DNA from 4 places in the Terrabacter sp. RAF57 genome. Region 1 is predicted to be linked to each of the others. Evidence: riboswitches for the same ligand, from Rfam matches in the RefSeq annotation. Region 1 holds a riboswitch; each other region holds the start of a gene.
The links. A riboswitch is a leader RNA that binds a small molecule or an ion and turns the genes downstream of it on or off. The one in region 1 is predicted to bind S-adenosylmethionine.
Positions count from the first base shown of each region.

Region 1 (7,757 bases):
GACCCACCCAACGCCCTGGCTCTCGCCGTCTTCGTGCTCGTGGCCATGGCGGTCTCGTCGGTCGTCAACGTCGCAGCCCGGCGCACCGAGCAGGCGGTCTCGGCCGAGCGCGAGTCGTCAGCGCTCGCCGCGATGAGTCGCGACCTGCTCGCCGAGCCGCGACCCCTGCCGGCCCTGCTCGACCGTGCGCGCGACGACCTCGGCATGCGCGCTGCCGTGCTCACCGAGTCGCACCCGGACCAGCCGTCGACCGTCGTCGCCTCGACCGACCCCCACCTGCCCGCAGGCACCGTGCTCCCGGTCGGCGCCGTGTGGGCTCTGGACATCACCGTCGACGACGGTGTCCACCTGCTGCTCGACGGACCGCCCGTGGCGGCCGAGGACCAGCGCGTCGTCAACGCGTACGCCACCCATGCCGCGATCCTGCACGGACGCGAGCAGCTCGTCCGGGCCGCGCGCGAGGCCGCCGGGCTCGCCCGCGACAACGCCGCGCGCACGACCCTGCTCGCCGCCGTCTCGCACGATCTGCGCACGCCCCTCGCGAGCATCAAGGCGGGGGTCTCCACGCTGCGCCAGTCCGGTCTCGACCTGACGGCCGACGACGAGGCAGAGCTGCTCGAGTCGATCGAGGAGAGCGCGGACCGCCTCGACGCCCTCATCGGCAACCTCCTCGACCTGTCCCGGCTCGAGACCGGTGCCGTGCGCGCGCACCACCACTCGATCGACCTGCTCGACGCCGTCGTGTCGACGGTGCGCACCACCTCCGCCCCCCAGCGCGTCGACGTCGACCTCGAGCCGGACCTCCCCCTCGTGCGGACCGACCTGGGACTGCTCGACCGCGTGCTCGCCAACGTCGTCGAGAACGCCCTGAGGCACAGCGGCGACGCAGAGGTGCGCCTCACGGCAGGCCGGATCGGAGCCACCGTGCAGCTGCGAGTCATCGACCGCGGACCGGGCGTGTCCGATGCCGACAAGGAGCGCATCTTCGCTGCGTTCCAGCGGGCCGGGGACGCCCCGCAGGGCGACGGCCTCGGCCTCGGCCTGGCTGTGGCTCGGGGACTGATGACCGTGCTGGGCGGCTCGCTCGTGCCGGAGGACACCCCGGGCGGTGGCCTCACGATGGTCGTCGAGCTGCCCCTCACCCCGCCGGTCCCCTCGGGTCGAGGTGATGGCGGCACCGACGTGGCTGACAGCATCACCTCGACCGAGGCTGCTGGGCCTGCCGGGCCTGCCGGGCCTGCCGAGACGAAGGAGGACGCGTGACCCGAGTGCTCGTCGTCGACGACGACCCGCGGCTGCAGCGCACCCTGACGATCGCGCTGCGGGCCCACGGCAACGAGGTCGTCACGGCCGCCGACGGTCGCACCGCGGTCCAGTCGGTGCTCGAGGACGCACCCGACGTCGTCATCCTCGACCTCGGACTGCCCGACCTCGACGGCACCGAGGTGCTGCGCCGCATCCGCGCCGCGTCGGTCGTCCCGGTCATCGTCCTGTCGGCACGTCACGAGTCCGACGACAAGATCGAGGCGCTCGACCTCGGCGCGGACGACTACGTCACGAAGCCCTTCGGTGTCGAGGAGCTGCTCGCTCGGGTGCGCGCGGCCGTGCGCCGCGGCGGCGACCTCGGCCGGCACCTCGGGCCGGTCGCGACCGACCACTTCGTCCTCGACTTCGCCGAGCGGAGGGCGACCGTCGAGGGCGAGGACGTCCGTCTCACGCCGACCGAGTGGCGGGTGCTCGAGGCGCTGTGCCGCGAGCCCGGTCACCTCGTCCAGCAGCAGGACCTGCTCAGAGCCGTCTGGGGCCCTTCGTACGGGCGCGAGTCGAACTACCTGCGCGTCTACGCCAACCAGCTGCGCCGCAAGCTCGAGCCCGACCCGGCGAACCCGCGCCACCTCGTCACCGAACCCGGTCTCGGCTACCGCTTCAACCCCTGAACCGCGGTGGGGTCGGGGCTCTCGGCCTCAGGGTGTCGGGCCCTCGGGGGTCAGTAGCGCTCTCTACCGCCGCGGTCGGTGAGGTTCCAGGCATCCTCGGACTCCTCGTCGCCCTCGTCGCCCTCGTCGACCGTGCGCGTCATGTCGCCGGGCGTCCACCGCGCCGTCGGGACCGCGGTCGTCTCGTCCTCGTGGGCACGCTGCTCACCGCGCTCGGCGACGAGCGAGGCCGTGCGCTGCGGCGCGACCTCATCGTCGGGCTCCTCGGCGTAGCCGGCCGACACGTCCGGGGGCTCCACGTCGACGGGCGGGGCGGCGTACGGCTCGGCGGGCTCGACGATGTCGGCGAAGTCGTCGTCGACGGGCTCGTTGGGGTGCGGCACGTCCTCGCCGCGCAGCAGCGCGAGCGTCTGCTCGAGGTCGTCCGGGCGCACGAGCACGTCGCGGGCCTTGGAGCCCTCGCTCGGGCCGACGACGCCGCGCGACTCGAGCAGGTCCATGAGCCGTCCGGCCTTGGCGAAGCCGACGCGCAGCTTGCGCTGGAGCATCGACGTCGAGCCGAACTGAGTCGTGACGACGAGCTCGGTGGCCTGGAGCAGCACGTCGAGGTCGTCGCCGATGTCGTCGTCGATCTGCTTCTTGGGCGCCGCGACGGTGACGTTCTCGACGTAGTTGGGCTTGAGCTGGGTCGTGACGAACTTGACGACCTCGTGGATCTCGGACTCGTTGACCCACGCGCCCTGGACACGCATCGGCTTGCTCGCGCCCATCGGCAGGAAGAGCGCGTCACCCTGGCCGATGAGCTTCTCGGCGCCGGGCTGGTCGAGCACGACGCGGGAGTCCGCGAGCGAGGACGTCGCGAACGCCATGCGCGAGGGGACGTTGGCCTTGATGAGGCCCGTGACGACGTCGACCGACGGACGCTGCGTCGCGAGGACGAGGTGGATGCCGGCGGCACGGGCGAGCTGGGTGATGCGCACGACCGACTCCTCGACGTCGCGCGGGGCGACCATCATGAGGTCGGCGAGCTCGTCGACAACGACGAGGAGGTAGGGGTAGGTCGTGATCTGGCGCTCCGAGCCGGGCAGCGGCTTGACCTTGCCGGCGCGGACCGCCTTGTTGAAGTCGTCGACGTGCTTGAAGCCGAACGCCGCGAGGTCGTCGTAGCGCTGGTCCATCTCCTTGACGACCCACGCGAGGGCCTCGGCGGCCTTCTTGGGGTTGGTGATGATCGGCGTGATGAGGTGCGGGATGCCTTCGTAGGCCGTCAGCTCGACGCGCTTCGGGTCGACGAGGATCATCCGGACCTCCTCGGGCGTCGAGCGCATGAGGATCGAGGTGATCATCGAGTTGACGAAGCTCGACTTGCCCGAGCCGGTGGCGCCCGCGACGAGCAGGTGCGGCATCTTCGCGAGGTTGGCGATGACGTAGGCGCCCTCGACGTCCTTGCCGACACCCATGACCATCGGGTGCTCGTTGGTGCGGGCCGTGTTGCTGCGCAGCACGTCGCCGAGGGACACGTTCTCGCGGTCGAGGTTCGGGATCTCGATGCCGATCGCGGACTTGCCCGGGATGGGGCTGAGGATGCGCACGTCAGCCGAGGCGACGGCATACGCGATGTTCTTGGAGAGGGCGGTGACGCGCTCGACCTTGGTGCCCGAGCCGAGCTCGACCTCGTAGCGCGTGACCGTCGGGCCGCGGGTGAACCCTGTGACGGCAGCGTCGATGTCGAACTGGTCGAAGACGTTGGTCAGCGACTCGACGACGCGGTCGTTGGTCTCGCTGCGCGTCTTGTGCGGCGGCCCCGGCGTCAGCATCGCGTGGTCGGGCAGCTGGTAGGTGATGTCGCCGCCGAGACTGAGCTGCTCGACGCGAGCCGGCAGGTCGGACATGGGCGGCGGGATGAGCTCGGCCTTGGGTCCGACCTTGCTCGTGTCGGGCGCCCCGAGCGTCTTGGGGTCGGTGGCGTCGATGACCTTCTCGACCCCCTTCTCGCCGCCGGGACGCGGGGCGAGCAGACCGGGAGGGGTCGGGCGCTTCTCGCCCGGTCGCAGCTGCGTGGTCGCCTCGTCCTCGAGGGCCTTCTGCGCGGCCTGGCGGAACGCCTCGTCGCCGTCGCGGTCGGCGAGGTCGACGGCCTTGCGGCGTGCGCGCTTCACCGCTGCGGCAGGGGCGTCGAGAGCCTCGTCGGGCTGCTCGTCGACGTGGTCGCGGTCGATGACCAGGGCGCGCAGCTGGCGCAGGCGGGTCGGGATCATGTTGACCGGCGTCGCCGTGATGACGAGCAGGCCGAAGAGACCGAGCAGGACGAGCAGGACGAGCGCCCCGTAGGTCGAGACGGCCGCCGCGAGCGGGCTCGAGGCGAGGAAGCCGAGGATGCCGCCGGCGGCACGCATGCCGTCGGCGCCGTCGGGCGGGTTGGGGATGCCGTCGGCAAGGTGCGACAGACCGCACGCGGCGAAGGTCAGGGCGATGGTGCCGACGACGACGCGGTTGGTCGCGGCGTCGTCCTGGGGGGCGCGCAGCATGCGCAGGCCGAGGGCGAGCAGCACGAGCGGGACGGCGTAGGCGACGCGGCCGAAGGTGCCGGCGAAGACGGCGTGCACCACCTGGCCGAAGGTGCCGGAGACGCCCCACCACTCACGGGCGGCGACGACGACGGCGAGCGCGATGAGCGCGAAGCCGATACCGTCGCGGCGGTGCTCCGGCTCGAGGTCGGCGGCGCTGTGGCCGACGCGGCGCACCGCTCCCCCGGCCATGTGCGAGACGCCCATCCACGTGTTGCGCATCGCGCCGAGCGGGAAGGGGAGGCCTCCGCCCCGCGCCTTGGACGCGGTCTTGGCGGCGGGCTTGCGGGCCGCTGGCTTGCGCTGCGCGGGCCGGCCGCCCCGGGCTGCGGGAGGGCGTGACGAGGCGCTGCCCGCGGACCCCTTGGCACGGGTGGCCGCGGCGGAGCTCGAGCGCTGGTTGGTGGACGGACGTGACGCCATGCTCGCACCGTACGTCAACGCACCGCTGAACTCACGCGTCACACGCGCAACAGGGCTGACCAGTCGGACGCGGCCGCCGTATGCCGTGGCCGCGCCCGCCGTCGTCCCGCGAGGGCCCCGGCGGGGTCGGCGTCTCAGATCGCGACACCCGGGGACCGGGCGGTGGACAGCCGGCGACCGACCCCTTTATCGTCGTGCGCAGGTCATGAGTGCCAGTGACAAGCCCCGGCTCGCTGGCCAGCAACCCTCCTCCGCGGTGGGGTGCTCCGGGTGACGACCAGGCCATCCTCGGTCTGAACGTGTGATCGAGGTCGGCAAGCGCGGACCTGCACCGGGTGGGTCCCATGACCCAGGAGCACTCCCATGTCGGTCCTTCCCTCGACGCACCCAGCGGCCTCCCTCTGTGGCGGCTCCCCCGCACCCGTCGTGCGCACCCGCGCCCTGCACGTCGTGCCCGAGGCGCGCACGCTGCCCACCGTCGTCGGCGCGGGACTGCGCGTGCCCACGCTCCACGGCGACACGGCATACGCCAACCTCGACCACGCGGCCTCGACGCCGGCGCTCGAGACGGTCCAGGCCGCGGTCGACCGCGCGCTCGAGACCTACTCGTCCGTGCACCGCGGCGCCGGGTTCGCCTCGCGGCTGACGAGCGCGTGGTACGAGCAGGCCCGCGCCGAGGTCGCCGCCTTCGTCGGCGCGCGTGAGGGCGACTCCGTCATCTTCACCCGGACGACGACCGACTCGTGGGCCCTGCTGAGCAAGGCGCTGCCGAGCCGCACGACGGTCTTCGTCTTCGGCACCGAGCACCACTCGACCCTGCTGCCCTGGGGCCGCTTCCGCACCGTGCGCCTCCCCGTCCCGCAGACCGTCGAGGACGCGCACGCCCTGCTCGAGGAGGCGCTGACCGACCACCCGTCGCGCCACCGCCTCGTCGTCGTCGCGGCCGCCTCGAACGTGACGGGAGAGGTCTGGCCGGTCGAGCGCTTCGCCACCCTGGCGCACGAGCACGGCGCCCGGATCGCCGTCGATGCGGCCCAGCTCTCGGCGCACCGCACCATCGACCTCGCCGCGTGGGACGCCGACTACGTCGCGTTCTCGGGGCACAAGACGTACGCCCCCTACGGCGCGGGCGTCCTCGCCGGGCGCTCCGACTGGCTCGACGCCGGCAACCCCTACCTGCTCGGTGGCGGCGCGACGCGCTCGGTGACCGAGGACGGCACCACGTGGGCGACCGGGCCGGCGCGCCACGAGGGCGGCAGCCCCAACGTCATCGGCGCCATCGCCCTCGCCGCGGCCTGCTCGACGATCCGCCGGCACCGCGAGGCCATCGAGGAGCACGAGACCCGCCTCCTCGAGCGGCTCCGCGCCGGACTCGACGACGTCGCGGGCGTCGAGGTCCTCTCGATCTTCGGTGACGACAGCGACCGGGTCGGCGTCGTCGCCTTCACCATCGACGGCTGGGACTCCTCGCTCGTCTCGCAGGTCCTCTCCGTCGAGCACGGCATCGGCGTGCGGGACGGCAAGTTCTGCGCCCACCTGCTCGTCGACGAGCTCCTCGAGGACCCGTGGGGCGAGCGTTCCGCCACCGCGGTCCGCGCCAGCATCGGCCTCGGCAGCACGCTCGAGGGCGTCGAGCGTCTCGTCGCGGCCGTCGCGGGGCTCGTCGAGCACGGCACCGACGCGGAGTGGACGCTCACCGAGACCGGATGGGCGCTCGAGGGCACCGACCCGCGCGACGTCGAGGTCGAGCGACCCTGGTGAGCGCGGGCGTACGCCGCTGAGCAGGTCCGTGCGCCGGTGCGCCGGCGCGGTCGGTGCGCTCGAACGCTCAGGGTCGGGTCAGCGCGCCGGCAGGGCGTAGCTCGCCCAGACCGCGGCGTGGTCGGCCCGGTTGAGAGCCACCTGCCCGGCCTCGACGACCGTGAGGCCGCGGCTCAGCAGGTGGTCGAGCTGGACGAAGGCCGGAAGCCGGTTGCCCGCGAAGGGCCAGGTGCGCACCCAGCCCTGCCCGTCGATGCGCTGCGCGTCGTCGAGGCCCGCGGCGAGGTCGCGGAAGCCGGGGTGGCCGAAGCCGGCGTTGAAGTCGCCGGCCATGACGAGGAGCTCGTCGCCGTCGAGACGCTGCTTCCACGACTGGAGCGCCCGCAGGCCCGCGCGCCACTCGACGGTGTCACCGCGCAAGGGCGCCGTGGGATGGGCGACCTTGAGACGCACCGTGCCGTTGGGCACGGTCACGTCGACCTCGGGCTGGACGCTCCGGGTGCCCTCGAGCGCTGGGTCGGTGCCGAGGCTGCGCACCGAGAGCGGGTAGCGCGACAGGACCATCGTCCCCGTGTAGGTGCTGGCCCGGGCGACGCCCTCCCGCTGGCTGAAGTAGTCGGCTGCCCCTTCGGCGTCGAGTCGCCGCAGGATCGCGGGTGTCGCCTCGGTGAGCACGAGGACGTCGACGGAGTGGAAGCGCACGGCATCCATGAGCTGGCCGGCGTTGGCCGCCCCGATCCAGACGTTGGCCGACATGACCGTGAGGTCTCGGTCGGCCTTCGGCGAGGAGGTGGCTCGGAAGGCCGGCGCGGCGACCGTCGCCGCCACGACGAGCGCGACGACGACGGGGACGAGCATCCACCACCGCCGCAGCACGAGCGTCGCCACGGCGAGCAGGCCCAGGCCGATGACGACGAAGGGCCCTGCCGTCTGGAGCACGACGACGACGTATGCCGTCGAGTCGTACCAGCGCAGCGCCCCGACGGCGACGAGCCCGAGCAGGACGACGCCGATGACGACGTCGACCCAGCGCCCGCGGGGACGACGTCCGGCAGGCTCCCACGTCGAC
Region 1 is NZ_JBFRDT010000013.1:145,593-153,349, forward strand. Features, by position in the region: gene AB4Y83_RS15745 (DUF4118 domain-containing protein) at 1-1,263, shown strand, start outside; gene AB4Y83_RS15750 (response regulator transcription factor) at 1,260-1,937, shown strand; gene AB4Y83_RS15755 (DNA translocase FtsK 4TM domain-containing protein) at 1,988-4,927, opposite strand; SAM riboswitch class IV at 5,129-5,254, shown strand; gene AB4Y83_RS15760 (aminotransferase class V-fold PLP-dependent enzyme) at 5,291-6,688, shown strand; gene AB4Y83_RS15765 (endonuclease/exonuclease/phosphatase family protein) at 6,767-7,757, opposite strand, start outside.

Region 2 (7,757 bases), on a different contig from region 1:
GTCGGCGAGGATCGGCACGCCGAGCATCCCGAGCGCGTCGACGACGGCCGCGTGCTGGGTGAAGCCGTGCGGCTCGGGCGCATGGGTGCGTGAGACGAGGACGCCCGTGGCGGCGTCGAACCAGCCGCGCAGGCGCATGGCGTGCAGGGCCCGACAGATGTCGTAGCAGCTCCACTCGGCGATGTCGAGGAGCACGACGACGCCCTCGGGCGCGTGGTCCCGCGCGAAGGCGCCCATGTCGGCGAAGCGTCCGCCGGCCAGGAAGCTCACCGTCTCGACGCAGCCGGCGACGAGGCGGCCCGAGAAGGTGGCCGGCTCGTGCTCGTGACCCGGGTCGATGCGCGTCCACGTGCCGCGCCCTTCGAGGGTCATCTCGGAGACCGTCGGGTTGCCGGCGTAGTCGTCCCAGCCGCCGGTGCGGTGCCGCCCGGGGGAGTGCTGGCGCAGCTCGTCACCCACGGCGGCGGAGGCGACGTCGACCCAGTGGAGTATGCCGTCCGGCACGGCGAACGGGGTGTCCATGAGGTTCTGCCCGTGGATCGTCGCGATGCCGGTGGTCAGGGTGAGCGGGGTCAGCCACGTCGACGTGTCGGAGAAGCCGACGCACCAGGTCGGCTCGGCCGCCGAGACCGCATCGAGGTCGAGCAGGTCGAGCAGGTCGATGCCCGTCTCGCCGCCCCACGGCGGCACGACCGCCCGGGTGCTCGGGTCGAGCAGCATCGACATGAGCTCGTCGGCGCGCGCCCTGCGCGGCCCGCTCACGTGGGTGGGCGCGTGGTTGAGCTCGCCCACGACGACCTCGAAGCCGCGGTCACGGAGGCACTGGACGGCATACGCGAACCGCCCCCAGAGGGCGTCGGAGACGCCGGAGCTCGGCGAGGTCACGCCGATCCGGTCGCCGGGGCGCAGCGGGGCGGGGTAGCGGATCGGCATGGCTGCCATCGTGCCAGCCACGCCGATCCGCTTCAGCCCGGTGTCGGGCGATGTCAGGCCTTGGCGGCCGTGAAGCCCTGCTCGAGGTCCGCGACGATGTCGTCGATGTGCTCGATGCCCACCGAGAGGCGCACGAGCCCGGGCGTCACGCCGGCGGCGAGGCGGTCCTCGTCGGGACCCTGCGAGTGCGTCGTGGAGGCGGGGTGGATGACGAGCGAGCGCACGTCGCCGATGTTGGCGACGTGGCTGTGGAGAGTCAGCGCCTCGACGAACTTCTTGCCGGCCTCGAGCCCGCCCTCGATCTCGAACGAGAGCACGGCCCCCGCGCCGCGCGGCGTGTACTTCTCGGCGAGGGCGTGGAACGGGCTGTCGGGCAAGGACGCCCACACGACCTTCTCAACCTGGTCGTGGCCCTGGAGGTAGGCGGCGACCCGGTGCGCGTTCTCGAGGTGACGCTCGATGCGCAGCGACAGCGTCTCGATGCCCTGGGCGATGAGGAACGCGTTGAAGGGCGAGGCGGCTGGACCGAGGTCTCGCAGCAGCTGCACCCGCGCCTTGAGGATGAACGCGAGGTTGGCGCCGAGGGGGCTGCCCACGCCGAGGTCACGGGCGAACACGAGCCCGTGGTAGCTCTCCTCGGGCGTGTTGTAGTTGGGGAACTTCTCGGGGTCCGCGCCGAAGTCGAAGTTGCCCGAGTCGACGATGACACCCGCGATCGAGGTCCCGTGGCCGCCGAGGTACTTCGTCGCCGAGTGCACGACGATGTCGGCGCCCCATTCGATCGGGCGGATGAGGTAGGGCGTCGCGACGGTGTTGTCGACGACGAGCGGGACGCCGTGCTCGTGCGCGAGGGCCGCGACGGCCTCGATGTCGAGGATCTCGCTCTTGGGGTTGGCGATGGTCTCGCCGAAGAGGAGCTTCGTGTTGGGCCGGATCGCCGCCCGCCACGAGTCGATCGACGTCGGGTCCTCGACGAAGCCGACCTCGATGCCGAACTTCGGCAGCGTGTGCTTGAAGAGGTTGAAGGTGCCGCCGTAGAGGCTGGGGGAGACGACGACGTGGTCTCCGGCCTCGGCGATGTTGAGCACGGCGAGCGTCTCGGCGGCCTGGCCCGAGGCCACGAGGAGGGCGCCGACGCCCCCCTCGAGTGCCGCGATCCGCTGCTCGACGACGTCGGTCGTCGGGTTCATCAGACGGGTGTAGATGTTGCCGAACTCCTTGAGCCCGAAGAGGTTCGCGGCGTGGTCGGTGTCGTTGAAGACGTAGCTCGTCGTCTGGTAGATCGGCAGCGCGCGGGCTCCCGTGGCACTGTCGGGGGCCTGGCCGGCGTGGATCTGCTTGGTCTCGAAGGACCAGTTGGGCTCGGTCATCGGTCGTCCTGCTCTTCCTGGGTCGTGTCGCTGACCGGGTCCCGTGTCACCGGGCCCCCGTGCACCGACGGGTCGGTGCGGGAGAGAGGCTCTCCGCGCTTGCCCGAGCGCCGGGTGGCGTCGACGGGCCAGGTCTTCACCCGGGGCACCCCACCGCGGTTGGAGGGTTGCCGGCCAGCGAGCCGGGGCTTGTCGCTGGCGCTCATGACCTACCGGCGAGTGTACGTATGCGTGTCCGCCAGGTGGGAGGGCGTGTCCTCATCGTGGACGGGCACTTTCCGACGCACGCTCCCGACCGGCCCAGGGCGGGGTCGAACCGGACGGGATGGCTTGCAGGGCAGACGAGTTCGTTGTCCACAGGGGGTGCCCTAACTCTTGAAAGTCGCTCGAACACCTGTTCTGCTTGATGCATCGAAGGATCACCGAGAGGAGGCTCACCGTGCCGTACACGCCGTCACCGGTGGAGTCCTCCGGTGTGCCGGCGGGTGGGCGCTGGACGACTCTGCGGGTCGCGTGGACGGGCGATCGTGGCCGGCTGTCCCGGTCGCTGGGACCGGTGCTGGAGCGCTGGCGCGCGGATGCCGCACTCACCTGCGTTCCCGGTGCTGCGGTGGCCTGCGGGACGGGGCGCGCCGGTGATGCTGCCCGGGTGGTGGCCGGTGAGCGTGCGGCTGCAGCGGTGGCGTTGGAGGGGTTGGCGCGGGCCGGGGAGCGGGTGCTGGCCGAGATCGAGGCGCTCGAGGTCGCCAAGGCGCGCCTCGAGGCCGACCTGCTCGCCGCGTACGGCGCGCTGGCCGGCATCGAGGCCCAACAGGTCGACGCCCTCCCGGCCGGGGCCGCCGCCCGGGTGTCCGCGCGGGTCTCGCCCGAGCGGGTCGTCACCGAGGAGATCGCCCTCGCGACCGGGGTCGGCGCCGGGGAGGTCGCCCGCCGGCTGGCGCTGGCCACCGCACCCCGCCGGCACCGGGTCGTCCTCGGTGCGCTGCGCGCCGGTCGGTTGTCGCTGCACCGGGCGCTGCAGGTCGTCTCCGACACCGCCCAGCTCCCGGACGCGGACGTCACGTCGGTCGCGCAGGCGGTGCTCGCCCCGTCCCGGGACGGGCAGCCCGTCCCGCAACGGACCTTCACCGCCCGCCTGCGACGCGCGGTCGCGTCGGTCGATGCCCGCGGCGCCCAGGAACGGCACGCGCACGCCAGGGCCCGGCGCGGGGTGTTCGGCCGGCTCACCGACGACGGGATGGGCTGGCTCACCGTGACCACCGACGCCGCGAGCGTCGCTGCCGTCATGGACCGCCTCGACACCACCGCCCGGGGGCTGCGCGGCGCGGGCGATGCCCGCAGCCTCGACCAGCTCCGCGCCGACCTCGCCACCGACGCCCTGCTGCACCGACCGGGCCACCCCGGGGCAGCACTCCCTGCCGCGCCCGGACCCGCCGTCGACGTGGCGCCCCGGGAGGCGTCCGGAACCGCGTCCGGAACCGCGTCCAGCACGGCATCCGGAGCCATGCCCGGGACCATCTCGGGTGAGGCGGCGGCGCTGGCGTGGATCGTCGTCCCGTTCGAGGTCGCCACCGGCGAGGCCGACACCGCCTGCGAGCTCCCCGGCCACGGCTGGGTCACCGCCACCCACGCCCGCGAGATCATCACCCGCCCCGGATCCGTCTGGGCCACCCTGCCCGTCGACCTGCCCACCGGCCACGCCCTGTCCAGCCCGACCCACAGCTACCGCCCGACGCGCGCCATGGTCGAGCACGTCCAGGCCGTCGACGGAGTCTGCCGCGGACCCGACTGCCACGTCCCGGCCACCCGCTGCGACCTCGACCACGAGACCCCCTGGCCCACCGGACCCACCAGCGTCGGCAACCTCCACGCCAAACACCGCCTCCACCACAACCTCAAGACCGACGGCATCTGGACCTCCACCCCGACCCCCCACGACGGCCTCACCTGGACCACCCTCACCGGCCGCACCTACACCACCCACCCCAAGAACTGGCGCGCCGGCATCGCCCCGCTGGATCCACCGGATCCACCGGACCCACCGGATCCGAAGAGCCGGCCGAGCATGCTCGGGACGGACGGCGACCCACCACCGTTCTGATGCTGTCGACGGCGCCGTGGCGTGAATCACTAGGACGTCCTACTAAACCGAACTCGCGAGTAGGATGACGATTCGTGAGCACGAATGCCGACTTCGACCTGTTCCGGACCAGCGAGGACCACGAGGCCCTGAGGGAGGCCGTCCGCGCGGTCGCCGAGGACAAGATCGCCCCGTACGCCGCCGTCGTCGACGAGGAGGCGCGCTATCCCCAGGAGGCGCACGACGCCCTCGTCGCCTCCGACTTCTTCGCTCCGCACGTGCCCGAGGAGTACGACGGCGTCGGTGCCGACGCCCTCGCGACGTGCATCGTCATCGAGGAGGTCGCCCGGGTCGACGCCTCCGCGTCCCTCATCCCGGCCGTCAACAAGCTGGGCTCGCTCCCGCTCATCCTCGCCGCCAACGACGACGTCAAGGCCCGTTACCTGCCGCCCCTCGCCAAGGGCGAGACGACCTTCTCCTACGGTCTGTCCGAGCGCGAGGCCGGCTCCGACACCGCGTCGATGAAGTGCCGGGCCCGCCAGGACGGCGACGGCTGGGTGCTGAGCGGCCAGAAGTCGTGGATCACGAACGCCGGTGTGTCGGAGTACTACACGGTGCTTGCCGTCACCGACCCCGACGGACCTCGCGGCGGCAACGTCACGGCCTTCGTCGTCGAGAAGTCCGACCCGGGCTTCACCTTCGGCGCGAAGGAGCGCAAGCTCGGCATCAAGGGCAGCCCCACGCGCGAGCTGATCTTCGACAACGTCCGGATCCCCGGCGACCGCGTCGTCGGTGAGGTCGGCGACGGCCTCAAGATCGCCCTGCGCACGCTCGACCACACGCGCGTCACCATCGGCGCCCAGGCCGTCGGCATCGCCCAGGGCGCCCTCGACCAGGCGGTGGCCTACATCAAGGACCGCAAGCAGTTCGGCACGCGCATCGCCGACTTCCAGGGCATCCAGTTCATGCTTGCCGACATGGCGATGGAGCTCGAGGCCGCCCGCCAGATGGTCTACGTCGCGGCCGCCAAGTCCGAGCGCGGCGACAAGGACCTCACCTTCTTCGGTGCGGCCGCCAAGTGCTACGCCTCGGACGTCGCGATGAAGATCACGACCGACGCCGTGCAGCTGCTCGGCGGGGCGGGCTACACGAGCGACTTCCCGCTCGAGCGGATGATGCGTGACGCGAAGATCACCCAGATCTACGAGGGCACCAACCAGGTCCAGCGCCTGGTCATGGCCCGTCACGTCCTCAAGTAGGCTGGGCGCCGCTCGCGCGGGGAGGCCGGGCCATCGCGCCATGACACCCGACGACGAGAAGGACGCCTGTGGACCTGACTCCTGACCCCCAGCCCTCGGTCAGCGTCATCATGCCGATCCTCAACGAGGCGAGGCACCTTCGCGACGCCGTCGCGATGATCCTCGCGCAGGACTACTCCGGACCGCTCGAGATCGTCCTCGCGCTCGGGCCCTCGACGGACCGCACCGACGAGGTCGCCGCCGACCTCGCGGCCGCGGATGCCCGCGTGCACGTCGTGGCCAACCCGAGTGGGCGCACGCCCGACGGGCTCAACGCCGCCATCGGCGCCAGCACCGGCGCGGTCATCGTCCGCGTCGACGGTCACGCGGAGATCCCCGACGACTACATCAGCGTCGCGGTTGCCGAGCTGCTGCGGGTCGGCGCCGACAACGTGGGCGGGATCATGGACGCCCAGGGCACGTCGGCCTTCGAGCGCGCGGTGGCCGCCGCGATGCGCAGTCCGCTCGGCGTCGGGAGCGCCCGCTTCCACACCGGCGGCGAGCCCGGCGATGCCGACACCGTCTACCTCGGTGTCTTCCGTCGCGCGGCGCTCGAGCGAGTGGGCGGCTACGACCCGCACTTCGCCCGCGCGCAGGACTGGGAGATGAACCACCGCATCCGCGAGACGGGCGGCAAGGTGTGGTTCACGCCCGACCTCAAGGTCACCTACCGCCCCCGCGCATCCGTCCAGGCCCTCGCCAAGCAGTACTTCCACTACGGACGGTGGCGCCGGGTCGTCGCGAGGCACCACGAGGGGACCATCAACCCGCGCTACCTCGCACCGCCGACGATGGTCGGCGTCACGACGGTGGCCACGATCGCCGGTTTCGTGTGGCCGCCCGCCTGGATCGTCCCGGCGGCGTACGCCGCGGGCGTGACGGCCGGCGGACTCGCCATCAGCAGGGGCGAGTCGGCGGCGACCCGGGCCGCGACGCCCGTCGTCCTCGCGACGATGCACTGGTCGTGGGGCATAGGGTTCCTGACGAGCCCGAGCAGCCTCAAGCGCTGATCCGCGGGCGACCCCGCCCGACCTCTCCTCACACGACACCTCATCGGAAAGGGACGTCGATCGTGCTCGACAACGCGAAGCTGCTGGTTCAGCTGGGCCAGCAGGCCGTCCGCCGCCAGATGGCCAAGCGCAAGCTCTCCGCGCGGATGGAGCGCTCGGGCCTCGAGCGCGGCACCGACGCCCCGTTCCGCTGCGCCGTCTACTTCTCCGACGAACCGGTCAACCTCTACCAGATCCGGCAGTGGTACGCCCCCCTCCAGGAGCTGGCCAGGACGCAGCCCGTCGTCGTCATCTCGCGCATGCCCGAGACGACGAGCCTGCTCCTCGACGAGTGCCCGCTCCCGGTCCTGCACGGACCTCGTGTCACCGACATCGAGGCGTTCATGGCGGCCCACGAGATCGGTCTCGTCCTCTACGTCAACCAGAACGTCCGCAACTTCCAGATGTTGCGCTTCGCCGAGCCGGCCCACGTGTTCGTGAGCCACGGCGAGAGCGACAAGTCCTACATGGCCTCCAACCAGCTCAAGGCCTACGACCGGGTCTTCATCGCGGGACCGGCCGCCGCCGAGCGCCTCAGCGGTGCACTCGTCGAGTTCGACGTCGCCACGCGAGCGGTCGAGATCGGTCGGCCGCAGGCGGACGTCACCTACGAGGCGCCGCAGCTGCCCGACGACGGGCGCACCATGATCCTCTACGCCCCCACCTGGGAGGGCGACCGCCAGAGCATGGCCTACGGCTCCATCGCGACCCACGGCGCGGCGCTGCTGACCAGCCTGCTCGCCGACCGCCGGTTCCGGATCGTCTACCGACCGCACCCGCGCTCGGGGACGTTCGACCCGGCATACGGCACGGCGTCGACGCACCTGGCCCGCCTCGTCGCGGAGGCCAACCACGCCGACCCCGCGGCCGGACACCTCGTCGACACGGAGACGGCGTTCGGCTGGCACCTGGCCCGGCTCGACGCGTGCATCACCGACATCTCGGCCGTGGCCCTCGACTGGCTCGCCACCGGCAAGCCGCTCGTGCTGACGCGTCCCGCGAACCCGCGCGCCGACGTCGAGCCGAC
Region 2 is NZ_JBFRDT010000004.1:315,532-323,288, reverse strand. Features, by position in the region: gene AB4Y83_RS08670 (LD-carboxypeptidase) at 1-933, opposite strand, end outside; gene AB4Y83_RS08665 (bifunctional o-acetylhomoserine/o-acetylserine sulfhydrylase) at 987-2,303, opposite strand; SAM riboswitch class IV at 2,394-2,513, opposite strand; gene AB4Y83_RS08660 (HNH endonuclease signature motif containing protein) at 2,743-4,404, shown strand; gene AB4Y83_RS08655 (acyl-CoA dehydrogenase family protein) at 4,479-5,642, shown strand; gene AB4Y83_RS08650 (glycosyltransferase family 2 protein) at 5,711-6,691, shown strand; gene AB4Y83_RS08645 (CDP-glycerol glycerophosphotransferase family protein) at 6,754-7,757, shown strand, end outside.
Region 2: another riboswitch for S-adenosylmethionine. It lies ahead of AB4Y83_RS08665 (bifunctional o-acetylhomoserine/o-acetylserine sulfhydrylase); the one in region 1 lies ahead of AB4Y83_RS15760 (aminotransferase class V-fold PLP-dependent enzyme).

Region 3 (7,757 bases), on a different contig from region 1:
CCGCCTTGTAGACGGGGGTCGTGACGACGACCGCATCGGCCGCCTCGATCTGCGCCACGACGGCGGCGATCTGCGGATCGGCCACGTCGGCGCGCAGCAGCGCCTCGGCGGGCAGGTCACGGATGACGACACGCTGGACGTCGTGGCCGCGGACCGTGAGACGGCGTTCGATGTGGCCGAGGACGGCATCCGTGCGGGACGCCGCGGACGGGCTCGAGGCGAGGGTGACGATGGTGGCCATGTCAGTCCCTCACTGGTCCGAGGTCTCGGTCGGCTTGGGCAGCCCCGCCGGGTTGACCTCGGAGGCCGGCACCGCCTCGGCGGTGAGGCCCCAGCGGGCGAGGACCTTGCCGTAGCTGCCGTCCGCGATGGCAGCGTTGATGGCGTCCGAGATGGGCTTGACCAGGCCGTTGTCCTTCTTCGTCACGACCCCGACCTTCCCGGGGATCGGGAAGCTCGACGACACGGAGCCGACGATCTGCGTCTTGCCGGCCGTGACGACGTGGTAGGTCGCGGTGGGGTTCGGGCCGAGGTAGAGGTCGATGCGTCCGGAGTCGAGGGCGAGATAGTACTCCGTCGTGCCCTGGTAGTAGACGAGCTCGGCGGGGGGCCGTCCGGCCTTCTCGTTCTCCTCGTTCCAGCGCAGCAGGATCGCCTCCTGCAGGGTGCCCGACCCGACGGCCACCTTCCTGCCCGAGACGTCGGCCGGCCCCCGCACCCGCAGCGTCGAGCCCTTCTTGGCCTCGAACGCGTGCAGCCCGAGACGGTACGTCGCGAAGTCGTACTTCTCCTTGCGCTCCTCCGAGACGCCGACGTTGGAGATCGCGACCTGGTACTTGCCCGAGTCGATGCCGATGAACAGGTTCTCCCAGCTCGTCGTCTGCACGTCGGGCTTGAGGCCGAGGACGTCCGCGACGAGGTGGGCCACGTCGACCTCCACCCCGATCGGGGTCTTGTTGTCGTCGGCCGTGAACGCCAGAGGAGGTATGCCGCCGCCCGCGCCGCCGCTGCCGATGACCAGGGTGCCCCTGGCCCTGACGTCGGCCGGCAGGGTCGCCGCGATCTCCTTGTGCAGGGTGCCCACCGGGCGCTTAGCGTCGGCCGACGTGTCGAAGGAGACCGGGAGGACCTTCGAGTCGCCGAGAGCCTTGGGATCCACCTGCGTCGTCCCGGTGCTGACCGGGTCGGCGCAGGCTCCGAGCACACCGACCGTCGACAGGACGGCGGCCGCGACGACGAGCGCACGGCGACGAGCAGGCGCGTGGGTCTTGCTGTGGTGCATGGTGATTCGTCTCCTGGATGGTTGCGGGCTCAGTCGGTCTTGGGCAGGCCGGGCGGGTTGATCTCGGACTTCTCGAGGCCCTCGGTGCTGAGGTTCCAGCGCTTGAGGACCCTCGCGTAGCTGCCGTCGGCGATCGCCGAGTTGATGGCGGCGGCGTAGGGCGCGGCGAGACCCGAGCCCTTCTTCGTGAGCACGGCGATGAGTCCCTGGAGGGAGTCACCGGCACCCGAGAAATGGCCGATGGCCTCGGTCTGGCCGGCCGTGGCGACGTGGTAGGCGACGCTCGGGTTCGGGCCGAAGTACGCGTCGATCCGGTGCGACGACAGGGCCAGGTAGTAGTCCGTCTGCGACTGGAAGTACTTCACCTCGGCAGGCGCGAGGCCCGCCTTGACGTTGGCCTCGTTCCAGTCGAGCAGGATCTTCTCCTGGTTGGTGCCGGACCCGACGGCGATGGTCTTGCCGGCGATGTCCCTGCCGCTCGTCACCTTCCACGTTCCGCCCTTCGGCGCCTCGAAGGCGAGGTCGTCCTTGCGGTACGTCGCGAAGTCGTACTTCTCCTTGCGCTCCTCCGTGACCGTGACGTTGGTCAGGGCGACGTCGTACCGCCCCGAGTCGATCCCGAGGAAGACGTTCTCCCAGCTCGTCGCCGGCGTCTCGACCTCGAGGCCGAGCTTGTCGGCGAAGAGGTGCGCGAGGTCGACCTCGACGCCGATGACGGTCTTGTCGTCGTCGGCGGTGAAGACGAGCGGCGGCGTGCCGCCACCCGCTCCGGCGTTGGCGGCCGTGATCGTGCCCCGCTCTCGGATGCCCGCGGGCAGCAGGGCCGCGGCCTTCTCGTCCGTGGTGGCGGTGATGCGCTTCTGGTCCGGCGAGGTGTTGACGGCCGGGCCCGCCGGCGCGGTCGAGCCGGCCGCCGCGCCCGACCTGGCCTCGGCGGCTCCGGAGCAGGCGGTGAGCGCGACGGCGGCGGCGGCGGCGAGGACCGTGACGGCATACGTCGTCGGGCGGTGGACGGGGTGGGGACGTGCGGGCATGAGGACTCCTCTCGGCACCCGAGGGGTGCGAGTCATGGGTGGCCGGGACGGCCTGAGGGGCGTGGGGTGGTGGGGTGGTGGGGTCAGAGGACGCGGTCGAGGAAGGCTCGCGTGCGTTCGTGGGCAGGGTGGTCGATGACCTGCTCGGGCGGTCCCTGCTCGACGACCCTGCCGCCGTCGAGGAAGACGACGGTGTCGGCGACCTCGCGGGCGAAGCCGACCTCGTGCGTGACGACGACGAGGGTGGTCCCGTCGCGGGCGAGCTCCTTGATGACGGCGAGGACCTCGCCGACGAGCTCGGGGTCGAGAGCCGACGTCGGCTCGTCGAAGAGGATGACGTCGGGCTGCAGCGCGAGGGCTCGGGCGATGGCGACCCGCTGCTGCTGACCACCGGAGAGCTGGCGCGGGTAGGCAGCCGCCTTGTCCGCCAGCCCGACTCGCTCCAGCAGCGTCCTGGCCTCGACCTCGACCTCGGAGCGCTTGCGGCGCTGCGCCGACACCGGCGCCTCGACGACGTTCTCGAGGACGGTGAGGTGCGGGAAGAGGTTGAACTGCTGGAAGACGAAGCCGATGCGGCTGCGCTGGCGCAGGATGTCGCGCTCGGGCAGCTCGTGGAGACGGTTACCCACCTGCCGGTAGCCGATGAGCGTCCCGTTGACCCGCACCTGACCCCGGTCGATCTTCTCCAGGTGGTTGATGGTGCGCAGCAGCGTGGACTTGCCCGACCCCGACGGTCCCAGGACGACCGTGACGGTGCCCTCCGCCAGCTCGAGGTCGACGTCGTCGAGCACCCGGTGGGCCCCGAACGACTTCGTCACACCGCGGAGGTCGACGGCGGCGGTCATCGGGCGACCTCCTCGGGACGACGCGCTGCCTGGGTCGCGATGCCGGCCCACCGGGCCCGGAGCCGCTGGAGCGGTGTGGGGGGCAGCGACCGGGCACTGCCACGGGCGAAGTGCCGCTCGACGTAGTACTGCCCGATCGACAGGAGCGTCGTGAGGATGATGTACCAGACCGTCGCCACGAGGAGCAGCGGCACGACGCGGGAGTTGCGGCCGTAGATCACCTGCACCTGGTAGAAGAGCTCCGGGATCGCGAGCACGGAGACGATCGAGGTGCCCTTGAAGAGGCTGATCACCTCGTTGGCGGCGTTGGGCAGGATCGAGCGCATCGCCTGCGGCAGGACGATCCTCGCGAACTGGCGGCGCCGCGGGATGCCGAGCGCCGAGGCCGCCTCGCGTTGCCCCTCGTCGACGGAGAGGATGCCGCCGCGGATGATCTCGGCCGCGTAGGCCGCCTGGTGCAGGGCGAGCCCGAGCACCGCGGCGCCCAGGGCCCCGAAGAGGTCGTTGGTCTCGACGCTGCCGAAGGACGGCCCGAACGGCAGCCCGACGCTGATCGTCTGGTAGAGGTAGGCGATGTTGAACCAGAAGAGCAGCTGGACGATGAGCGGGATCGACCGGAACGCCCAGATGTAGGCCCACGCGACGGTCCGCAGGAACGCGTTGGACGACAGTCGCATGGCCGCGAGGACGAGCCCCAGGGCGAAGCCGGCCACGGTCCCGAGGACGGTGAGCTGGATCGTCGTGCCGAGAGCCCGAATGACGGTTTCGGTGGCGAAGTAGCGACCGAAGGTCGCCCAGTCCCAGCCGGGGTTGGTGACGAGGCCGTTGACGAACATCGCCACGAGCAGTCCGACGCCGGCGACGCCGACCCATGTCCACGGGTTGCGCCGCGGGACGACGGTGAGGACCGGCCCGCCTCCGGACGGCGGGACCGAGTGGGTTGCCGGCGCCGGGGCGGCCGAGAGGGCGGACGTCGACGCTCCCGCCGTGGGCTCGGCCGGCGAAGGCGGCGAGGACGACGATGACGACGTGGTGGTCGGCGGCGCTGAGCGCCGGACCGTGGAGAGGGATGGCACGTGAGGCTCCTGGAGGGATGGCTCGGGCACCCGTCACCGGACGGGTGGCAGGGCGCGGCGGCGGCCGCGGGGGTGCGTGCTGGCGTCCGAGCCCCACGGGGTCACCGCTGGGCCGGGCGCCGACCGGCCGGCCGAGGTCTCGGCGGCCAGGACGTCGTCAGGGACGACAGAGCGCGCTGGACACGCGGAGCAGGTCGACGTGGCGGCGGAGCACGAGGTGGGTGCTCGTCGTGCGCGCCATGTCGGCTCCTCGGTCCTGGACCCGACCACTTCGAGTCCGCGCTTGCCGTCGCCTGCTGGCGACGGCCTGGTCCTCACCCGGAGCACCCCGCCGCGGTGGAGGGTTGCTGTCCAGCGAGCCGGGGCTTGACGCTGGAACTCTTGACCTGTCGACGACACTACGAAGGCGCTGGGCAGCCCGTCAATCGTCGAAATGCGTGCTTTCTCCTCAGTGCGACAGGCTCTTCCACCACGCGCAGCAACGCCGGTTTGTCTGTGCCGCAAGGCAATCCGCGGGCAACGACGCTCCTACGCAACTCGGAATTCCTAGTGATTCAGTCGGAAATGAGTCCTGAGCCTTCTTGCATCCTGAGACGCAGGACGCGAAAGAGCCCCGGACCACAGGGGTCCGGGGCTCTTTCAGAGCGTGTCGCTCCGAGCAGTGACTGGCGTCAGTTGCCCGTCAGCTTCTCGCGAAGCGCAGCGAGCGCCTCGTCCGAAGCCAGCGTGCCCTCGACCGGGGCCGGGGCGTTGCGCGGGGCGCGCTCGCCGCGGTCGGCGTCGCCGGCCTCGGCGACGTCACCGGTCGCGGACGAGTACGACGTCGCGGAGCCGGCGTTGGCCGCAGCCTCGGCGTCGGCCTTCGTCGCGGCGTCGACCTGGGCCTTGTGGGACTCCCAGCGAGCGTGGGCGTCGGCGTACTGACGCTCCCACTTCTCGCGCTGGGCGTCGAAGCCCTCGAGCCACTCGTTCGTCTCCGGGTCGAAGCCCTCGGGGTACTTGTAGTTGCCCTGCTCGTCGTACTCGGCGGCCATGCCGTAGAGGGTCGGGTCGAACTCCGACGCCGCGACGGCCTGGTCGTTGGCCTGCTTGAGCGACAGCGAGATGCGGCGACGCTCGAGGTCGATGTCGATGACCTTGACGAAGATCTCGTCGCCGACGTTGACGACCTGCTCCGGCAGCTCCACGTGGCGCTCGGCCAGCTCGGAGATGTGGACGAGGCCCTCGATGCCGTCCTCGACGCGCACGAACGCACCGAAGGGGACGAGCTTGGTGACCTTGCCGGGGACGACCTGGCCGATGGCGTGCGTGCGAGCGAAGTGCTGCCACGGGTCCTCCTGCGTCGCCTTCAGCGACAGGGAGACACGCTCACGGTCCATGTCGACGTCGAGCACCTCGACGGTGACCTCGGTGCCGACCTCGACGACCTCGGACGGGTGGTCGATGTGCTTCCACGACAGCTCCGAGACGTGGACGAGACCGTCGACGCCGCCGAGGTCCACGAACGCACCGAAGTTGACGATGGAGGACACGACGCCCGAACGGACCTGGCCCTTCTGGAGCTCCTTGAGGAACGTCGTGCGCACCTCGGACTGCGTCTGCTCGAGCCAGGCACGGCGCGACAGGACCACGTTGTTGCGGTTCTTGTCGAGCTCGATGATCTTGGCCTCGATCTCCTTGCCGACGTACGGCTGGAGGTCGCGGACACGACGCATCTCGACGAGCGAGGCGGGCAGGAAGCCGCGGAGGCCGATGTCGAGGATGAGACCACCCTTGACGACCTCGATGACGGTGCCGGTGACGACGCCGTCCTCCTCCTTGACCTTCTCGATCGTGCCCCAGGCGCGCTCGTACTGCGCACGCTTCTTGGACAGGATCAGACGGCCTTCCTTGTCCTCCTTCTGGAGGACGAGGGCCTCGACCTCGTCACCGACCTTGACGATCTCGCCCGGGTCGACGTCGTGCTTGATGGACAGCTCGCGCGAGGGGATGACGCCCTCGGTCTTGTAGCCGATGTCGAGCAGGACCTCGTCCCGGTCGACCTTGACGATGCGACCCTCGACGATGTCGCCGTCGTTGAAGTCCTTGATGGTGGCGTCGATCGCCGCAAGGATGTCTTCCTGAGAGCCGATGTCGTTGATGGCGATCTCAGGCGCGGTCTTCTCGACCGTGTTGGCAGTCATGTAGTAGGAACTCCGATTGTGGACAGTTAGATTGGGGACCTCGGGGCGGTGGGCCTGACGGCCTGCGCCTCGATGCCTTGTGGACAGGTGCAACATTGATCGTGCGCACACGGATGTGCTCGGCAATCCTATCCGCGCTGTCACCAGCCGGTCAAAAGAGAGCACGTATGCCGTGAGCACACCCACCGAGGCCACCCGTCGTCCCGCTCCCCCGGACGAGACGGCCGCCGCGAACCGCACGTGGTGGGACGGCGAGGCGGCGTCGTACTACGTCGAGCACGGGTCGTTCCTCGGCGACACGGACTTCGTCTGGGGGCCGGAGCGGTTGCGCGAGGAGGAGGCGCGGCTGCTCGGCGACCCGGCCGGCCAGGTCGTGCTCGAGATCGGCGCCGGCTCGGGGCAGTGCTCCCGCTGGCTCGCGGCCCACGGCGCGACCGTCGTGGCCACCGACCTGTCGGCCGGCATGGTCGCGACCGGCGTGGCCGTCAACGCGGCGCTCGGCGACAGCCCCGACGCGGTCACCCGCGTGCCGTTCGCCCAGTGCGACGGACGCGCCCTCCCCTTCGCCGACGCGTCCTTCGACACCGTCTTCACGGCATACGGCGTCGTGCCCTTCGTCGCGGACTCCGACGTCGTCATGGCGGAGGCCGCCCGCGTGCTGCACCCCGGTGGGCGCTTCGTCTTCTCGACGACCCACCCGGTGCGGTGGGCCTTCCCCGACGACCCGGGGCCGGCCGGGCTGACGGCGCGCCACTCCTACTTCGACCGCACGCCCTACGTCGAGCAGGACGACGAGGGCCACGCGACCTACGTCGAGCACCACCGCACGGTGGGCGACCGGGTGCGGGAGGTCACGGCCGCCGGGCTCGTCCTCGTCGACCTCGTCGAGCCCGAGTGGCCGGAGGGCCACGAGGAGCCGTGGGGCGGATGGTCTCCCCTGCGCGGACGCGTCATCCCCGGCACGGCGATCTTCATCTGCCGCAAGCCTGCCTGACGGCTTCGGCCCGCGACGACGGCGCCGCGACGCACGACGACGGCCACGGACCCGAGGGATCCGTGGCCGCCGCTGTCACACTGTGCCGTCAGAGGAAGCGGCGGCGCAGCAGAACCGGGCCACCGGCGAGACCGAACACAGCGGCCGCGCCAGCGGCCCGACCCAGGTTCGCCGAGCCCTGCCCGTCGACACCGGCGAGCTCATACGAGTACGCCGTGGCGCCCATGGCGCCTGTGGGCGCGCCGTAGGCCATCCCCTCGGCCTTGGCGCGCTGGGCACCGACCTCGATGAGGGCGTACTTCTCGCCGTAGTCGGCGGCCGTGGCCTTGCCGGCAGCGACGAG
Region 3 is NZ_JBFRDT010000003.1:344,427-352,183, forward strand. Features, by position in the region: gene ssuE (NADPH-dependent FMN reductase) at 1-241, opposite strand, end outside; gene AB4Y83_RS06610 (ABC transporter substrate-binding protein) at 251-1,282, opposite strand; gene AB4Y83_RS06615 (ABC transporter substrate-binding protein) at 1,312-2,316, opposite strand; gene AB4Y83_RS06620 (amino acid ABC transporter ATP-binding protein) at 2,400-3,161, opposite strand; gene AB4Y83_RS06625 (amino acid ABC transporter permease) at 3,158-4,237, opposite strand; gene AB4Y83_RS06630 (putative leader peptide) at 4,395-4,478, opposite strand; SAM riboswitch class IV at 4,512-4,624, opposite strand; gene rpsA (30S ribosomal protein S1) at 4,909-6,420, opposite strand; gene AB4Y83_RS06640 (class I SAM-dependent methyltransferase) at 6,593-7,414, shown strand; gene AB4Y83_RS06645 (hypothetical protein) at 7,503-7,757, opposite strand, start outside.
Region 3: another riboswitch for S-adenosylmethionine. It lies ahead of AB4Y83_RS06630 (putative leader peptide); the one in region 1 lies ahead of AB4Y83_RS15760 (aminotransferase class V-fold PLP-dependent enzyme).

Region 4 (7,757 bases), on a different contig from region 1:
GCAGCCCGGCCGCCGCCGGACTGCCACTGCTGACGGCATACCTCATCACGGCGGCCAACGGCGACGCCGCCCTCGCGCTGCGCTTCTTCGTCGTGCCCGTCGTGCTCTGGCTCGTCATGCTGCACACGACCGCCCGGGCCCAGTTCGGGCGCTGGGGCACGGCCAGCGCGGCCGACGAGAGCGAGATCGACGAGGCAGCCCACGACCGCGACGCCCTGCGCTCGTTCACGGCGGGGGCGCTCAAGCTCGGCGCCGTCGGGGTCGTCGTCGCCCTCCTCGTGCCGGCCGTCATCCCGCACTTCCCACCGCGCTACCTCACCGAGGGGCTCGGCCGGTCGGGCGGCGGCGCCGGCGAGGGCTCCGTCGGGTTCAACGACACGCTCGACCTCTCGCGCAGCCTCAACAACCAGGACCAGTCGCCCGTCCTGACCTACACGACGACGGCCTTCACGCGGTCTCCCCTGCGGGTGCTCGCGACCTCGTACTACTCCCGCGGGCAGTGGAGCGTCGCCGGCACCACCGGCGATCGTCCCGACAACCCGTCTCCCCTGCCGCCACCGGACAAACGACGCGACTACGTCATCACCGTGACGGACAACACCCTCGCCGCGCCCCGCATCGCGGCGCCCTACCCCGTCGTCGCGGTCGCGATGGAGGGCACGCCGTGGAGGATCGACCCCATCACGCGCGACGTCCGCGTCGACCGTGCGGTGAGCAGCTACCGGGTGACGTATGCCGACCTCGCGCCCTCACCGCCGGAGCTGCGCCAGTCGGGAGCCCCGGACTCGCCGGACATCACCGACGACGACCTCACCATCCCGGACCGCTCGCGTGACCTGATCCAGCAGTGGTCCGACCAGGTCACCCGCGGCGCGGACAACCCGCTCGACAAGGCGATCGCGATCCAGGACCACCTGCGCGACCCGAGCCGCTACACCTACTCCCTCGACCTCGGCGAGCAGCTCCGCGACAGCCAAGGGCGCCTGCTCGAACCGATCCAGAACTTCTACCAGACCCGACGCGGCTACTGCGTGCAGTTCGCGACGGCCATGATCATGCTCGCCCGGGCCCAGGGGATCCCGGCCCGCATGGCGATCGGCTTCCTCCCGGGCCAGCTCTCGGGCGAGCGCTACATCGTCCGCGCGAGCGACGCCCACGCGTGGCCCGAGCTCTACTTCCAGGGCTACGGCTGGCTGCGTTTCGAGCCGACCCCGGGTGCCCGTGCCGGCTCGCCGCCACCGTACGCCGTCCTCGGCGCAGGCTCCGGCCCGACGGGTGGTGGGCGCGAGGTCAGCGAGACGAACACCGCGAGCGGCACGGCCTCGGCCACCAGCTCGACCACCCCGGCAACGGCGGCCCCCGTGCAGAAGGAGGAGACGTTCCTCGACTCCGTCGGGCACGTCTTCACCGTGCGCAACGTCGTGCTCGCCCTCGCGCTGGTGCTCGGCCTGCTCGCGGCGTTCGCGATGCCGATCACGGCCTGGCTGCTCCGGCTGCGTCGCCGACGAGCCGCCGTGACCCAGCAGGACCTCATCGAGGCCGAGTGGGACGACCTCACCTCGCACTTCGGCGACCTGGGGCTCAGTGCGCCCGAGGGCGTCACCCTGCGCCAGCTGCGCGAACGCTACGTCACCGACGGGCACCTCGACGAGGAGAACGCCACCGCCATGCGACGGGTCACGGCGACCCTCGAGAAGTCCCGCTACGACCGGCCCGAGCGCACGACACCGCAGGAGGCCTTCCGGCTGCACCACGACATCCGGTCGATCCGGCGTCAGGTCGGCCGCACCCGGGCCTGGCAGACCCGGGCACGGTCCTTCTTCTGGCCCGAGGCTGGTGTGTCGTTCTGGCGCTCCCTCCCGGACCGCCTGCTCCCCCGGCGCCGCTGAGCCCAGACCCGGCACACGCAGACAACGAGACACCGCAGACGCGAAGGAGCCCACGACGACGTGTCGTGGGCTCCTTCGGTGTCCGGGCGGCCCGGCGCGGCGGTCCTCAGTCGAGGTAGTCGCGCAGCACCTGGCTGCGGCTCGGGTGACGCAGCTTGCTCATCGTCTTGGACTCGATCTGGCGGATGCGCTCGCGCGTGACGCCGTAGACCTTGCCGATCTCGTCGAGCGTCTTCGGCTGGCCGTCGGTCAGGCCGAAGCGCATCGAGACGACGCCGGCCTCCCGCTCGGACAGCGTGTCGAGCACCGAGTGCAGCTGCTCCTGCAGGAGCGTGAAGCTGACCGCATCGGCCGGGACGACGGCCTCGGAGTCCTCGATGAGGTCACCGAACTCGCTGTCGCCGTCCTCACCCAGGGGTGTGTGCAGGGAGATGGGCTCGCGGCCGTACTTCTGGACCTCGACGACCTTCTCGGGCGTCATGTCGAGCTCCTTGGCGAGCTCCTCCGGGGTGGGCTCGCGGCCCAGGTCCTGGAGCATCTGACGCTGCACGCGGGCGAGCTTGTTGATGACCTCGACCATGTGCACCGGGATGCGGATGGTGCGCGCCTGGTCGGCCATGGCGCGGGTGATCGCCTGGCGGATCCACCACGTCGCGTAGGTCGAGAACTTGTAGCCCTTGGTGTAGTCGAACTTCTCGACCGCACGGATGAGGCCGAGGTTGCCCTCCTGGATGAGGTCGAGGAAGAGCATGCCGCGGCCGGTGTAGCGCTTGGCGAGCGAGACGACGAGTCGCAGGTTGGCCTCGAGCAGGTGGTTCTTGGCCTTCTTCCCGTCCTGGGCGATCCACCACAGCTCACGCTTGAGCTTCATGTCGATCTTGTCGCCGGAGTTGAGCTTCTCCTCGGCGAACAGTCCGGCCTCGATGCGCTTCGCGAGCTCGACCTCCTGCTCGGCGTTGAGGAGGGCGACCTTGCCGATCTGCTTGAGGTAGTCCTTGACCGGGTCGGCCGTGGCGCCGGCGGTGACGACCTGCTGGGCCGGTGCGTCGTCCTCGTCGTCATCACGGATGACGAAGCCGGACTCCTCGGTCTCCTCGGTCTTGGCGGCGGCTGCGGGGGTGGCCTCGTCATCGGCGTCGTCGTCCACGTCGACGGGCTCGACGACGACCTCCTCCAGCTCACCGACCGGCGCATCCTCGGGCTCGGCGTCGTCACCGGCGACGACGGTGCCGTCGGCCGACGTCGTGGCCTTCTTCGCGGCGGTCTTGCGGGTGGCGGTCTTCTTGGCAGCGGGCTTCGCGGCCGCCTTGGCGACACCGGCGTTCGTGGCAGCCTTCTTGGCCGTGCGGGCCGCAGCCGCCTTGGGGGCGGTGGCCGCCTCGTCGTCGGTGGTTGCGGCGGCACGGGTCGGCGCCGCCTTGGCCGTCGTCTTCTTGGCGGCGGTCTTCGTCGTCGCGGTCGTCGTCCGCGTCGCGGACTTCGTCGCCGCGGCGGTGGTGCTGCGTGCGGTGGCCACAGTGCCTCCCTTGGTCCCTGTACGGGTCTTCTTCGTCGTGCTGGAGTGCGGCGCGTCGACGACGATCTCGATGTCGTGGGCCTCGAGGGTCGTGAGGACCGGCTTCATCTGCTTGAGGTCGAGTCCTGCATCGACCTGGGCGCGCGCGATCTCCGTCCCGGTGATGGTGCCGCTGCTGCTGCCCTTGACCAGGAGCTGCATGATCGCCTCGTGCTGGAACACCTTCGGCAGGGTTTTGGGAGCTCCAGCGGTTGTTGCCTTAGGCACGGATGCAGTCGCCTTTCGTCGCAGGTCTCGTCGGATGGTCGACCCGAATCCGGGCATGCACCATCACAACGAACGAGAATGGGGGTTGGTGCCGGAAGAGCTTGGCCTGTCGGAGTCGATCCCTGTTTCGAGCTCTCGGTGCGCCTCGTGCGATCCGGTACTCGGACATTATAAAACGGCGTACGCCCTCCGAGCGAACGCGCGTCCAACCCGCGTGCCGCGAACGGGCGTCCGGCCCGCACGAACCGGGCCGGACGACGTGCCGGAGAGGGGCTCAGTCGCCCTTGACCGCGAGCACCGGGCAGCTCGCGTCGAGCAGGATGCGCTGCGCGTTGGACCCGAGGATCAGCTTGCCGACCGGGCTGCGGCGACGCAGGCCGATGACGATGAAGTCGGCCTTCTCCTCCTCGGCGACGGAGATGAGGTCCTCGGCGGGGTCGTTGCCCCGGACGAGCTGGCGCACCTCGTGCTCCAGGCCCTTCTCCTCGAGGAGCGTCTGCACCCGGGCGAGCTCGCTCTCGAACTGGCTGGCCTCGTTCGCGTCGAAGTCCTTGCCGCCCCGGTGGGAGCTGATGACGACGAGCTTCGCTCCACGCAGGACGCACTCCTCGGCGGCTCGCTTGAGCGCCGCGCGACCTTCCTTGGTGGCGACATAACCAACGACGATGGCCACTTTCCCGGACCTCCTTGGGACGGAAACAACCAGTGCTCGCACCGTACCCGATTACGAGGCGTCCGGCGCGTCCCGGGCGAAGTCTCACCGCGGCGTCGGCGACGCGGACGACGAGCGTGCCACAGCGCCGGCTGTCGGCGAACCGGCCCGGCGCGCAGAAGGGTTCAGTCGCGCGGCCGTTCGAGCGCGTCTCGGACGATGCGACCCACCTGGTCCTCCTCGATGAGGAAGCCGTCGTGCCCGAACTCCGAGGTGATGTGTGCGCGACGGGACCCCGGCAGGGCGGCGTGCAGCTCGTCGGAGAGCCGGGGCGGGTAGAGGCGGTCGGTGTCGACCGAGACGATGGTGCACTCGGCGCGGACGCGCTCGAGGGCGGCCTCGAGCCCCCCGCGGTCGCGCCCGACGTCGTGCGAGTTCATCGCCTCGGTCAGCACGACGTAGGAGTTGGCGTCGAAGCGCCGGGCCAGCTTGCCCGCGTGGTGGTCGAGGTAGGACTCGACGGCGAAGCGACCGCGGTCGCCGGCGCGCAACGGGTCCTCGCCGAGCTGGGGCTCGCGCCCGAAGCGGGTGCCGAGCTCGGTCTCGGTGCGGTACGTGATGTGGGCGATGCGGCGGGCCAGGCCCAGGCCGGTGTCGGGACGCGTGTGGCCCTCGTAGTAGTCGCCGCCCGCGAAGTCGGGGTCGTTGCGGATCGCCAACAGCTGCGGCTGGCACCAGGCGATCTGGTCGGCGGTCGCGTACGCCGTCGACGCGAGCACGATGCAGCGGTCGACGTCGTCGGGGTGCGTCGCGGCCCACTCCACCGCACGCATCCCGCCCATCGAGCCGCCGACGACGGCCGCCAGGCGGCGGATGCCGAGCCCGTCGAGGAGGCGTCGCTCGACGGCGACCTGGTCGCGGACCGTGACGTAGGGGAAACGGCTGCCCCAGGGACGACCGTCGGGCGCAGGGCTCGCGGGGCCGGTGCTGCCCTGGCACCCGCCGAGGACGTTGGACGCGATGACGAACCACCGCTCGGGGTCAACGGGTCCGTCGGGCCCGATGAGGGCGTTCCACCAGCCGGGCGAGGCGTGTCCGTCGCCGGCCTCACCGATGACGTGGCTGTCGCCGGTCAGTGCGTGCTCGACGAGGATGACGTTGTCGCCGGCCTCGTTGAGCCGGCCCCACGTCTCGTAGGCGATGCGAACGTCGGGCAGCACTCCCCCGCGCTCGAGCTCGATGTCACCGACGTGGGCGAACTGCCGCCGGCCGACCGGGTCGCCGTCACGCCAGGCGCCGTCGGGCCGGCGGGGCTCCGGTGCCGTCGGGTCGACGTGGCTCGTCGCCGCACGGTCCCTCGTCGCCGAGTCGCCGGTCTGGCCGGTGCCAGCGGTCCCGGGCCGCGCGCGGCGGCGGGTGCTCTGCGTCCGGTGGGTGACGGTCATCGGGGTACTCCTCGGTCCTCGCGCTTGCACGCACCCGGGGACGGGGCGGCCAGGTCTTCACCCGGGGCACCCCACCGCGAAGGAGGGTTGCCGACCAGCGAGCCGGGGCTTGTCGCTGGTACTCATGACCTGCTCCAACCATACGCGAGGCCTCACGGAGAGGCCGCGCGCCGTTCCACGACATGGACGGACGGCGCCGCCGCCGGAGACGCTCAGGCGCACTCCCGGGGCCGGAGTCCGACGTCGAGGGCGTGTCGCAACAGCCGCCCCAGCCCGTCATCGGGCTCCAGCTCGAGCGCACGGTCGACCGCGACCCCGGCCCGCGCACCGTCGCCGCACCACCACGCCATCGAGGCGAAGAGCGACAGGACGGGAACCGCATGATCCGCCGGCGTCAGTCGGCAGACCTGCTCGAGGCGGGACAGGACGAGTCGTGGCGTCGCAGCCTCGTCCCACTCCTCCCAGCCGCTCGGGTCGTTGCCGTCTCCGAGCCACGACTCGGGAGGCGCGTCGGGCGCTGCGGCGAGGCCGGCCCGAAGGTCGCGCGAGCGCGGTGCGTCCCGGTCAACCGACGCCTCGAGCGCCGCCAGGGTCCCCACGGCGTCCAGCTCGTCCAGCACCCGTCGTGCCTCGAAGACGTCGCGCGGCAGCTCGCCATCGTCCTCGTAGTCGTCCTCGTGGTCGTCCTCGTGGTCGTCTTCGTGGTCGTCTTCGTCGGTGTCCTCGTCGTCGGTGTCGTCGTCGTGCCGGTCCGACGACGGCGGCCCCGCAGCCAGCAGCTGCAACAGCGCTCGGAGCGCATCGGAGTCGCCCTCCTCGAGGCGCTCCTGCACGGCCGTCCCCGACCCCTCCGAAGTGTCGGGGTCGCCCGGGTCCGCGCGCGATCCCGGGGAGCGACCGGGCTCGGCGCCGTCGGGTGTCGGGACGGCGGCCGTCTCGTGATCGCCCGCGGCCGGGGCGAGCCGGAGGTCAGGACCGAGCAGCACCCCGAGGAGGGCTGCGAGGTCGTCGGACAGGAAGTCGGCCGAGGCCATCCCGGGGCAGAGCCAGGCCAGCAGGGCGTCATGGAAGCGCGGGTCACGCAGCGGACCGACGAGGGACGGGAGCCAGTGCTCGACGCCGTACCCCTCGATCTCGCCGTGCAGCACCCCTCCCCAGGCCACGAGGGAGTCGTGGACGAGGAACTGGCGGGCCGTCGGGTCGCCGCCGTCGAGGACCCKGAGCGCCGCGCCGGGTCGGCGCCCCCGTCCCGCCGGTCGACGGCGCCGACCCCGGTCGGGCTTCCGGTCCGTCCGGCTCGCCCGGGCCGGCGTCCTGCTGAGGGAGCCACCGGCTGCGACATAGCGGCGCTGCCAGTCGTCGATCGCGGCGGCAGCGAGGTCGTGCCGGGGCTCCGTGGGGGCGAGCGGCTCGACGAGCCTCGCCAGCCCCTCTCGGTCCGCCAGGACGGAGTGCCCGAGCGCCACGTAGCTCGCCACGGCCGGCACGTCCGCCTGCTCCGGGAGGAGCCAGCCCTCCGAGGGGCAGCAGTCGCACCCGACCGAGCGCCAGCGCCCCTCGAGGACCGCGAGTCGCTCCCGGACGACGACCCTGTGGTCCTCGACGCCCGTGGCGAGCGCCTCGAGCAGGGCCAGCGATTCGTCGCGCACCTGCTCGAAACCCACGAGGGCCACCGACGACGGGGAACCCTGGAGCAGGGTCGGCACCGTCTGGGCGGCGGCCTCGGCGGCCAGGGTCTCGTCGACGAGATCGAGCCGCGCGACGAGCCCGAGCCGCTTGCCGTGGAAGCACACCACGACGACGCTGCGCTCCGGCTGGAAGCCCAGGTGGAAGGGGATGATGGTCAGCAGCTCGGCCGGCCCGGACAGTGAGATCTTCGGCATGTCCCGAGCCTCGCGGCACGCACCGTTGACCGGCAGACCCCGATCGGCTCCTGTGGACCGAGGGCCTTTCGTGTCAGGGGGTGTGGATCGCGGACCCAGCGGCAG
Region 4 is NZ_JBFRDT010000004.1:5,954-13,710, forward strand. Features, by position in the region: gene AB4Y83_RS07235 (transglutaminase family protein) at 1-1,889, shown strand, start outside; gene AB4Y83_RS07240 (RNA polymerase sigma factor) at 1,996-3,627, opposite strand; gene AB4Y83_RS07245 (universal stress protein) at 3,947-4,345, opposite strand; gene metX (homoserine O-acetyltransferase MetX) at 4,510-5,769, opposite strand; SAM riboswitch class IV at 5,785-5,899, opposite strand; gene AB4Y83_RS07255 (DUF4192 family protein) at 5,982-7,652, opposite strand.
Region 4: another riboswitch for S-adenosylmethionine. It lies ahead of metX (homoserine O-acetyltransferase MetX); the one in region 1 lies ahead of AB4Y83_RS15760 (aminotransferase class V-fold PLP-dependent enzyme).